Regions from separate parts of the Pseudomonas sp. 20P_3.2_Bac5 genome, predicted to be linked through region 3. Evidence: riboswitches for the same ligand, from Rfam matches in the RefSeq annotation. Region 3 holds a riboswitch; each other region holds the start of a gene.
What was found. Region 3 has a riboswitch for cobalamin ahead of cobO (cob(I)yrinic acid a,c-diamide adenosyltransferase). Riboswitches for the same ligand answer to the same signal wherever they lie in the genome.

Region 1 (3,366 bases), on a different contig from region 3:
GTAACCGGAGCCTTTCATGAGCGTATCTCGCATGACCAGTGTTCAATCCGTAGCCCCAAGCCACATCGACGTGTTCAGCCCGTTCGATGGCGGTGTGGTCGGTCGCGTGCCCAACCTCGACGCTGCGGCGGTGCCGGGCCTGCTGGCCCGGGCGCGGGCGGGCGTCAGCGAAAGCGCGGCGCTGCCACGCCATCGCCGTGCGCGGATTCTCGAGGAGGCCGCACGACTCGTGGAAGCCGACGCCGCGGCGTTCGCCAGCCTGATCGTGGCCGAGGCCGGGAAAACCCTGCGCCAGGCCGAGAAGGAAGTGAAGCGCTGTGTTAACACGCTGAAGCTGTCCGCCGAAGAGGCGCGGCGCAATGCCGGTGAAGTGGTGCCGTTCGAAGCCTATGAGGGCTCGGAGTCCCGCCAGGGCTGGTTCACTCGCGAACCGCTGGGGCTGATCGTCGCGATCACGCCTTACAACGACCCGCTGAATCTGGTCGCGCACAAACTGGGCCCGGCGATTGCCGGCGGTAACGCGGTGATCCTCAAACCGTCCGAGCTGGCGCCGTTGTCGGCGTTGAAACTGGTGGAGTGCCTGTCGCAGGCCGGGCTCCCGGACAACGTGGTGACCACCGCCACCGGCGGTGTGGAACTGGGCCGGGCGCTGGTCGAACTGCACGAGGTGCGGATGATTTCCTTCACCGGCGGCTTTGCCACCGGCGAATCCATCGCCCGCAGCGCCGGGCTGAAAAAGCTGGCGATGGACCTGGGCGGCAACGCGCCGGTATTGGTGCTGGAAGACTGCGACCTCGGGCCGACCGTGGAGTCCTGCGTCTCGGGTGCCTTCTGGGCCGCCGGGCAGAACTGCATCGGCACCCAGCGCATCCTGGTGCACCGCGCGATTTATCCGGCGTTCCGCGAACAGTTCGTGGCGCAGTCGCGGGCCTTGAACCTGGGTGACCCGTCGCTTCGCGAAACGGATGTCGGGCCGATGGTCACCGAGCAGGCGGCCTGCCGCACCGAACAATTGGTCGAGGACGCCGTGGCGGACGGTGCCAGGGTGCTTTGTGGCCACCGCCGCGAGGGCGCGCTGTACGCACCTACCGTGCTGGAACAGGTCAGCCACGCCAGCCGGATCTGGCAGCAGGAAGTGTTCGCGCCGGTGGTGATCCTCGAACCGTTCGACCACCTCGACGACGCCGTCGCCCTGGCCAACGCGCCGGAATACAGCCTGCACGCCGGCGTATTCACCCGCGACCTGTCGACCGCGCTGAAGCTGGCCCGGCGCATCGAGGCCGGTGGCGTGATGATCAACGACTCGTCCGACTACCGCTTCGACGCCATGCCATTCGGTGGCTTCAAATACGGCAGCCTCGGACGGGAAGGGGTGCGCTTCGCCTATGAAGACATGACGCAGCCGAAAGTGGTGTGCATCAACGACATGGGCTGAGTCGTCGCGTCGGTGATTGCCGGTCCTGATGCCGGCCACCGACACCTCTGTCGTTGACCGGCTGGCACTTTGATGGTCAACTGCGCGCCTGTTTCAGGTGCCCCATACCGCCGTGTATGGGGTGAAACGGGAAGCCGGTTCGTCACTTTGCTGATCAGTCCGGCGCTGCCCCCGCAACGGTATGCGAGCGAAACATTCGAAAAGCCACTGTGCCCCGCGCATGGGAAGGCGAATGTTTCATGACCCTCGCGAGCCCGGAGACCGGCCTGAAGCATCGTTTGGCAAACCCGCGGTGGGCGGGCGCAGGCCGGTTTCCGTGGGCTGTCGCGCCCGCGATTCCCTATGCGTTGTTCCCTCCGGGATTCTTTCATTCCTGCTTCAAGTGGAACGACATGTCCCGTAATTCCCTGTTCAATTCCTTCTCGGGCACGCTGCTGTGTGCCAGCCTCGCACCTTGCGTATTACTGTCCCTGCCGGCGCACGCCGCGGAAGACGAAAAAGCCCTGTCCCTGCCGGCCACGGCCATCAACGAGGTCGCCGAGCAAAACCCTCAGCCTGACCTGCACACCCCGAGCACCAGCGGTTCGCGCCTGGGGCTGACGCCGCTGGAGACCCCGGCCAGTGTGACCAGCATCAGCGCCGAGCAGATCCTCAAACGCAATAACGCCACCGTGCAGGACGCCGTGACCCGCTCGCCGGGCGTCACCTTCATCGGCACTCCCGGCAACGGCGGCACCGCGCTGTCGGCCCGCGGCTTCACCGGCCACAGCTCGACCATGCAGTTGTATGACGGCACCCGCCTGTATGTCGGCGCCGGCACCGTCACCTTCCCGGTGGACACCTGGGCCGTGGAACGCATCGATGTGCTGCGCGGCCCGGCCTCGGTGCTCTACGGCGAAGGCGCCACGGGCGCGGTGATCAACGTGGTGCCGAAGAAGCCGTTCGAGGGCGAGATCCGCAACCACCTGCGCCTCGGCTATGGCTCGGACGACAAACGCCAGGCCGCGCTGGACAGCGGCGGCTCGCTGACCGACACCCTCAGCTACCGCTTCAACCTGAACCAGCAAGCGAGCAATGGCTGGGTCGATCGCGGCAACTCGGAAAGCATCGCCCTCAGCGGCTCGCTGCGCTGGCAGGCCACCGACGACCTGAGCTTCACCTTCAGCCACGACTACAGCGACCAGGAGCCGCAGCGCTACTTCGGTACGCCGTTGGTGGACGGGCATTTCCGCGAGTCGCTGCGTGACCACAACTACAACGTCGAGGATGCGACCGACCACTACAACGACCAGTCCACCCGGCTGGTCACGGACTGGACGATCAACGACAACCTCAGCGCCAGCAACCAGTTGTACTTCCTCAAGGCCCAGCGCCGCTGGCGCAATGCCGAGACTTACACCTGGCTGCCGGGCGACCTCGTGCGGCGCGACAGCTTCATCAGCATCAAGCAGACCCAGGAGCAGGTGGGCGACCGTCAGACCTTCACCCTGCAGCATTCGCTGTTCGGGCTGGACAGCCGCACCGTGGTCGGCGCGGACTACAACTCGATCCGCTTCGTGCGCAAGCATGACTTCGGCAACGTCTACAGCGACACCGTGCCGCTGGCCGGCTCGGGTGGTGGCGGCTATGTCAGCACCGACCCGTATCGCTCCCGTGACGCCAACCAGGCGAAGCAGTTCTCGCTGTTCGCCGAGAACCGCACCCAGCTCACCGAGCAGCTTTCGCTGATCACCGGTGTGCGCCGCGATCAGGTCCACCTCGACCGTACCGACGTGCCGACTGACACCCGCAGTGATCGCAGCCTGTCCGGTGGCAACTGGCGCGCCGGCCTGGTGTTCGCCGTCACCGAGGACCTGTCGCTGTACGGCCAGTACGCGACCAGCACCGAAGGCGTCAGCAACCTGCTGACCCTCTCGACCGCGCAGCAGCAA
Region 2 (3,366 bases), on a different contig from region 3:
AGACCTTCTTCGCCAGCGATTGGGAAGTGCATTTCAACTCCAGCCGCACCGGCGTGCGCCTGATCGGCCCCAAACCGCAGTGGACCCGCGACAGCGGCGGCGAAGCCGGCCTGCACCCGTCCAACATCCACGACAACCCCTACGCCATCGGTGCGGTGGATTTCACCGGCGACATGCCGGTGATCCTCGGCCCGGACGGCCCGAGCCTGGGCGGCTTCGTCTGCCCGGTCACGATCATCCAGGACGACCTCTGGCAACTGGGGCAGTTGAAAGCCGGCGACATGCTGCGCTTCGTCCCGGTCAGTGTCGAACAGGCCCACGCGGGCAACGCGCCGTTCGACGCCACGCACCTTATCGACCCGGTCGTGCTGGACCGCGGCGAAGCCGACAAGCGCCTGGTGGCGCGGCTGTCCGGCGACACCCACCTGCTGCTGGAAATCGGCGCGGCGGAGCTGGATCTGGTGCTACGTTTCCGCGGCCATGCGCTGATGCAGGCGCTTGAGGCCAAGGCACTGGCGGGGGTGATCGACCTGACCCCGGGTATCCGTTCACTGCAGGTTCACTACCAGCCGCAGGTATTGCCGCTGCGTGATCTGCTGGGCATCGTCAGCGACGTCTGGGACGAGGTCTGCGAACAAAAAGACCTGCGCGTGCCATCGCGGGTGGTCCATCTGCCGCTGTCCTGGGACGACCCGGCCTGCCAGTTGGCGATCGAGAAATACATGACCACCGTGCGCAAGGACGCGCCCTGGTGCCCGAGCAACCTGGAGTTCATCCGTCGCATCAACGACCTGCCGAACCTGGACGAAGTGCAGCGCACCGTGTTCGACGCCAGCTATCTGGTGATGGGCCTCGGCGACGTCTACCTCGGCGCCCCCGTCGCCACGCCGCTGGACCCGCGGCACCGCCTGGTGACCACCAAATACAACCCGGCGCGCACCTGGACCGCGGAAAACTCGGTGGGCATCGGCGGCGCCTACCTGTGCGTGTACGGCATGGAAGGCCCGGGCGGCTACCAGTTCGTCGGCCGCACCTTGCAGATGTGGAACCGCTACCGCGAGGTCGCCGCGTTCGGTGGCAAGCCGTGGCTGCTGCGCTTCTTCGACCGCATCCGTTTCTACCCGGTGACGGCGGACGAACTGCTGCGGATTCGCCGTGATTTCCCGCTGGGGCGCTACCCGTTGCAGATCGAAGAGAGCGAACTGTGCCTCGCCGATTACCAGGAGTTCCTCGCCCGCGAGGCGGCGGGAATCGACGCCTTCCGTACGCAGCAACAGGCGGCGTTCAACGCCGAGCGCGAGCGCTGGATCGCCTCCGGCCAGGCCCATTTCGAAAGCGACGAAGCGGCAGCCCCTGCGGCTGAAGAAGCAGCGCTCGAAGCCGGCCAGCAAGGCGTGGACAGCCCGATCGCCGGCAACCTGTGGCAAGTGCAGGTCAGCGCTGGCGACCGGGTCAAGGCCGGCGATGTGCTGGTGGTGCTGGAGTCGATGAAGATGGAAATCCCGGTACTGGCGCCGTGCGATGGCCGGGTGGCCGCAGTGCGCGTGGAGCCCGGCTCGCCGGTGCGGGCGGGACAGCGGGTGGTGGTGTTGGCGGATCGCTGAGGCTCGACGCCCCGACAACATCGCTGTCACTGAGGGCCTCATCGCCGGCAAGCTGGCTTGCCAGCGATGAGGCCCTCAACATCACCACCACTCCAACACTGGCCCTGTGCCGCTCTATCCCGTACCATCGCGCCCCGCCGGTTTCCGAAAGGAACTAACAGGGAATTCGTCCGCGCCGCTTACCGGTGCGAAAACGCAACTGCCCCCGCAACTGTAGGCGCCGAGCCTGCTCCTTTTTCACACGCCACTGGGCCACGCCCGGGAAGGCAGGAGCATGGTGATGACGCGCCAGTCAGGAGACCTGCCGGCCAGCAGCATCGCAAACCCACCGGCGGGGTGTCCGGGAAGGGCATTCCGTTTCCGCACGGCAACCGTTTTCGGCTGCCCCGCGCGCTTGCGCGTCTTCGGGATGTGTTTTCCAGACCTGTGCCGTCCGCCACGCACACGTTCGAATGGAGATCGCATCCGCATGCCCCTGTCCCGCCTCACGCTCGCCCTGCTCGCCAGCCTCGGCCTCGCCAGCACCGCCCTCGCCGCGCCCACCGCGTACCCGCTGACCATCGATAACTGCGGCACCCCGCTGACCTTCGACCAGGCTCCGGCACGCGCGGTCACCATCGGCCAGTCCGGCACCGAGATGTTCTACGCCCTGGGCCTTGAGCAGAAGCTGGCCGGCACGTCGCTGTGGTTCAGCGACGTGCCGGAGCGCTTCAAGGCGCAGAACGCCAAGGTCGAGCGCCTGGCCGACAACGACCCGAGCTTCGAAGCGGTGATCGGCAAGCGTCCCGGCCTGGTGGCGGTGCAGTTCGAGTGGATGGTCGGCCCGCAAGGCGTGGTCGGCACCCGCGAGCAGTTCGCCGACCTCAAGGTCCCGGCCTACCTGATGCCGTCCGACTGCGAAGGCAAGGACAACCTCAGCGGCGCCGACGGCACCCGCCTGCAGGCGTTCCAGATCGACAGCCTGTACAAGAGCATCGAACAACTGGCGCAGATCATGGACGTCCAGGACCGCGGCGAAGCCGTCGTCAATGACCTCAAGGCGCGCCTGGCCAAGGTCACCGACAACGCCGGCCAGCGCCGCGATCAGGATCAATCGGCCGTGTTCTGGTTCTCCAGCGCCGACCTCGATATCGACCCTTACGTGGCCGGGCGCAAGGGCATTCCCGACTTCATGCTGAACAGCCTGGGCATGCGCAACGTCATCGCCTCCGACGAAGAATGGCCCACCGTGGGCTGGGAAACCATCGCCAAGGCCAACCCGACCTTCCTCGTCATCGCCCGCATGGACCGTCGCCGCTTCCCCGCCGACGACTACCTGAAGAAGCTCGAATTCCTCAAGAACGACCCGGTCACCCGCAACATGGACGCGGTGAAAAACGACCGCATCATCATCCTCGACGCCAACGCCATGCAGGCCAGCCTGAGCCTGGTCGACGGCATCGAAACCCTGGCCGCCGCCAGCCAGAAGCTGCGGCAGGACCACTGATGCCCCACGCTGTCGCCCGCCTCGTCCTGCGCCTGCTGGGCCACGCCCTGTGGGTCGGCGCCTTGCTCGCGCTGGCGGTGACGATCGCCGCCAGCATCGGCGAAACCCGCCTCGGCCTGTCCGTGGTGCTGGACGTGCTGGGCAACAAGTTGTGGGGCGCCGGCCACCTGCTGGACCCTATCGACGAAGGCATCATCTGGAACTACCGGCTGCCCCGCGCGCTGGTGGCCGGCGCCTGCGGGGCCGGCCTGGCGATGTCCGGCGTGGTGTTGCAGG
Region 3 (3,366 bases):
TTCGTCGCGGGCCACGGCAATACGCACGCCCTCAAGACCCCGCTCGATGCTGCGCGGCGCCGGCCCGCTGAACGCCACCGGCGGCGGCAAGGCCGACTGGCAACTGTCGCCCAGCGCCTTGGCGGCGGCATCGAGGCGCAGGTCGAGGTCGGTCAGCTCGCTGGCCTGGACCAGCCCGAGGTGGCGACTCGGCAGTTCGATCCCGGTCTCCCGCGACAGCCCGCCATACCAGCGCAGCCCTTCGGTCAGGCTGCCTTCCAGCAGTTGCGCGTGACGCAGCGAGCCGACCCGGTTGGCCAGCACCCCGGCGAACGGCAGGTCCGGCTGGTAACGCGCCAGGCCGAGGGCCAGAGCACCGAAGGTCTGCGCCATGGCCGTGCCGTCGATCACCGCCAGCACCGGCACGCCGAAATGCCGCGCCAGGTCGGCGCTGGACGGCGTGCCGTCGAACAGCCCCATGACGCCTTCGATCAGGATCAGGTCGGCCTCGGCCGCCGCTTCCCAGAGCAGGCGCCGGCTTTCCTCGGCGCCGACCATCCACAGGTCGAGCTGGTATACCGGCGCGCCGCTGGCACGTTCGAGAATCATCGGGTCGAGGAAATCCGGGCCGCACTTGAACACCCGGACCTTGCGCCCCTGGTTGCGGTGCAGACGGGCCAGGGCCGCGGTGACGGTGGTCTTGCCCTGGCCGGAAGCCGGCGCGGCGATCAGTACCGCCGGGCAATGCCGGGTGTCGCTCATAGTTCGACGCCCTTCTGGGCACGGATGCCGGCCTGGAAAGCGTGTTTGATCATGCCCATCTCGGTGACGGTGTCGGCCAGTTCGATCATTTCGTCCTTGGCGCCGCGGCCGGTCACGATCACGTGCTGCATCGGCGGGCGGGCCTGCAAGTCGGACAGCACCTGTTCGAGGTCGAGGTAGCCGTGCTTGAGGGCGATGTTCAGCTCATCGAGCACCACGAAGCCGATGCTCGGGTCCTGCAGCAGTTGCCGGGACACCGCCCAGGCCGCTTCGGCGGCGGCGATGTCGCGCTGGCGGTCCTGGGTTTCCCAGGTGAAGCCCTCGCCCATCACGTGATAGCGCACCTCTTCAGGGAAGCGGCGGAAAAACAGCTCTTCGCCGGTGGCGTTGCGCCCCTTGATGAACTGCACCACGCCGCACTGCATGCCGTGGCCGAGGGCCCGGGCGAGCATGCCGAAGGCCGAGCTGCTTTTGCCCTTGCCATTGCCGCTGAGTACCAGCAACAGGCCACATTCATTTGGGGAATTGGCGATGCGCTCGTCGATCACCGCCTTTTTGCGCAGCATGCGCGCCAGGTGGCGTTCGTCACGTTCGGTGGATTCGGTCATCGGGATCTCCGCGGGCCACTGTCGGCGCGGCTTGTCCGCTGGCGCGACAAGGCTGGGGGCATCGACAGATGAAGGGGGTAGTGGCACACGGAACGCGCAGGAGCCGGGCGACGAGGCCCGGAAAACCGCGCATCACCCTCCGTGATGCCGTTGACTGTTTGCAGGCCGGTCTCCGGGCTCATGAGCGGATATTCAGATCCTGGCCGGGCGCCTTCCCGGGTGACGACACCCAGTGGCCATGCGCAGCCTTGACTCATTTACCGTTGCGGGGGCAGCGCCGGAATCGCACGTCTGGCGTGCTCACCGGCTTCCCTGTTTCACCCTGTCGGCCGGCGGGCCACAGAGCACCTGAAACAAGCCGCAAAGGTTAGAGGGTTGGACCCGGAGCGTCAATGAAAGGCGCCCGGTACGAGGCGACCGATGGCGTTTCTGTCGTCTTGTGCAACACTCAGTCGAGTGATATCAAAGTGCCACGGTTTTCCGCTGTACTCGTACAACAATTACGAAAGGAGAGCAGCATGCAAGGCCTGATCATCAACAATCCTCGCCTGGAATTCCTGCGCCCGGCGCTGGAGCGTTGGAGCGAATGCATCGAACGCTTCAACCAGACCCTCGGCGACAACGAAGGGCCTTACTGGCAAGGGCTCCAGGGCAACCTCGGGATCCTCTCGGCGGCCATCTGGCAAGCCGAGCTGGTCACCCTTCAGGATTTCCAGAGCAAGAAGCAACGCGACGAGGGCGAGCGGGATGCTCGCTGCGCCTTGCTGATCGCCAGCCGCGAAGAGTCGGCCTACCTGCATGCCGGCCAGCGCTGGCCGAAGGTCGGCCGGCTGGACCTGAGCGCGGCCTTGCAGGACGTCGGCGCCAGCGCGCGCGCGATCGCTTACCCGAGCCAATTGAAGATCGCCGCGCTGTTCGCCAGCCCGTGCAAGCTCGGCCAGCATGTCAGCCCCGAGGAACTGCAGGACCTGGTGGACGACCTGCAAAAGCACAACGCCTGCGCCATTGCCTGGTGTTTCCCGTATGGCTATCGGAAATTGCATGACGAGTTTGGTCAGTACTATCCGGGCGTGGCCTTGTTGCTGAAGCAAGCCTGAAGATTGTCGGGGCCGCCCGCGGCCCCGACAATTGAACCTCCCTTCTCCGATCCACCTCTGACTCCTTATAAGCACCCGTTCCCCGAGGAGTCGCACATGTCTTCACTACGCATTGCAGTTCTACTGGCGATCACTACCGGCCTGACCGCCTGCGGTGACACCGCCCGGCTCCAGGTCACCGACGGCAGCGGCCCGGCGCCGCAACTGCCGGAACCGAACAAGACCCTGATCCCCACCGTGAACATCGCCCCCGCGGTCGGCTGGCCGAAAGGCGCCAAGCCCGCCGCGGCGCCCGGCACCCAGGTGGCGGCCTTCGCCAGCGGCCTGGACCATCCGCGCTGGCTGTACGTGCTGCCCAACGGCGACGTACTGGTGGCGGAAACCAACGCGCCGCCGAAGCCCGAAGACGGCAAGGGCCTCAAGGGCTGGGTGATGAACAAGGTCATGGCCCGCGCTGGCGCCGCCGTACCCAGCGCCAACCGCATCAGCCTGCTGCGCGATACCGACGGCGATGGCGTCGCGGAAACCCGCACGGTCTTTCTGATGAACCTCAACTCCCCGTTCGGCATGACCCTGGTGGGCAACGATCTCTACGTGGCCGACACCGATCGCCTGCTGCGCTTCAAGTACGAGGCCGGCGCCACGGTGATCAACACGCCCGGCGAAGTCGTCGCCGAACTGCCCGGCGGCCCGTTGAACCACCACTGGACCAAGAACGTGATTGCCAGCCGCGACGGCAAGAAGCTCTACGTCACCGTCGGCTCCAACAGCAACGTCGCCGAGAACGGCCTGGACAAGGAAGAAGGCCGCGCGGCGATCTGGGAAATCGACCCGGCCACCGGCAACCACCGAATCTTCGCCTCGGGCCTGCGCAACCCAAACGGCCTGGCCTGGGAACCGCGCAGCGGGCAACTCTGGAC

Region 1: linked by a shared signal. The riboswitch ahead of NTD88_RS27270 (TonB-dependent receptor) and the one ahead of cobO (cob(I)yrinic acid a,c-diamide adenosyltransferase) in region 3 are both predicted to bind cobalamin.
Region 2: linked by a shared signal. The riboswitch ahead of NTD88_RS14530 (ABC transporter substrate-binding protein) and the one ahead of cobO (cob(I)yrinic acid a,c-diamide adenosyltransferase) in region 3 are both predicted to bind cobalamin.

What each region holds. Positions count from the first base shown of each region.
Region 1 covers NZ_JANLOA010000135.1:30,436-33,801, reverse strand. The annotation lists gene NTD88_RS27280 (homoserine dehydrogenase) at 1-4, shown strand, start outside; gene NTD88_RS27275 (aldehyde dehydrogenase family protein) at 17-1,435, shown strand; cobalamin riboswitch at 1,514-1,720, shown strand; gene NTD88_RS27270 (TonB-dependent receptor) at 1,828-3,366, shown strand, end outside.
Region 2 covers NZ_JANLOA010000077.1:21,485-24,850, reverse strand. The annotation lists gene uca (urea carboxylase) at 1-1,604, shown strand, start outside; cobalamin riboswitch at 1,726-1,928, shown strand; gene NTD88_RS14530 (ABC transporter substrate-binding protein) at 2,074-3,090, shown strand; gene NTD88_RS14525 (FecCD family ABC transporter permease) at 3,090-3,366, shown strand, end outside.
Region 3 covers NZ_JANLOA010000131.1:38,541-41,906, forward strand. The annotation lists gene NTD88_RS26140 (cobyrinate a,c-diamide synthase) at 1-741, opposite strand, end outside; gene cobO (cob(I)yrinic acid a,c-diamide adenosyltransferase) at 738-1,349, opposite strand; cobalamin riboswitch at 1,495-1,716, opposite strand; gene NTD88_RS26150 (hypothetical protein) at 1,868-2,446, shown strand; gene NTD88_RS26155 (PQQ-dependent sugar dehydrogenase) at 2,543-3,366, shown strand, end outside.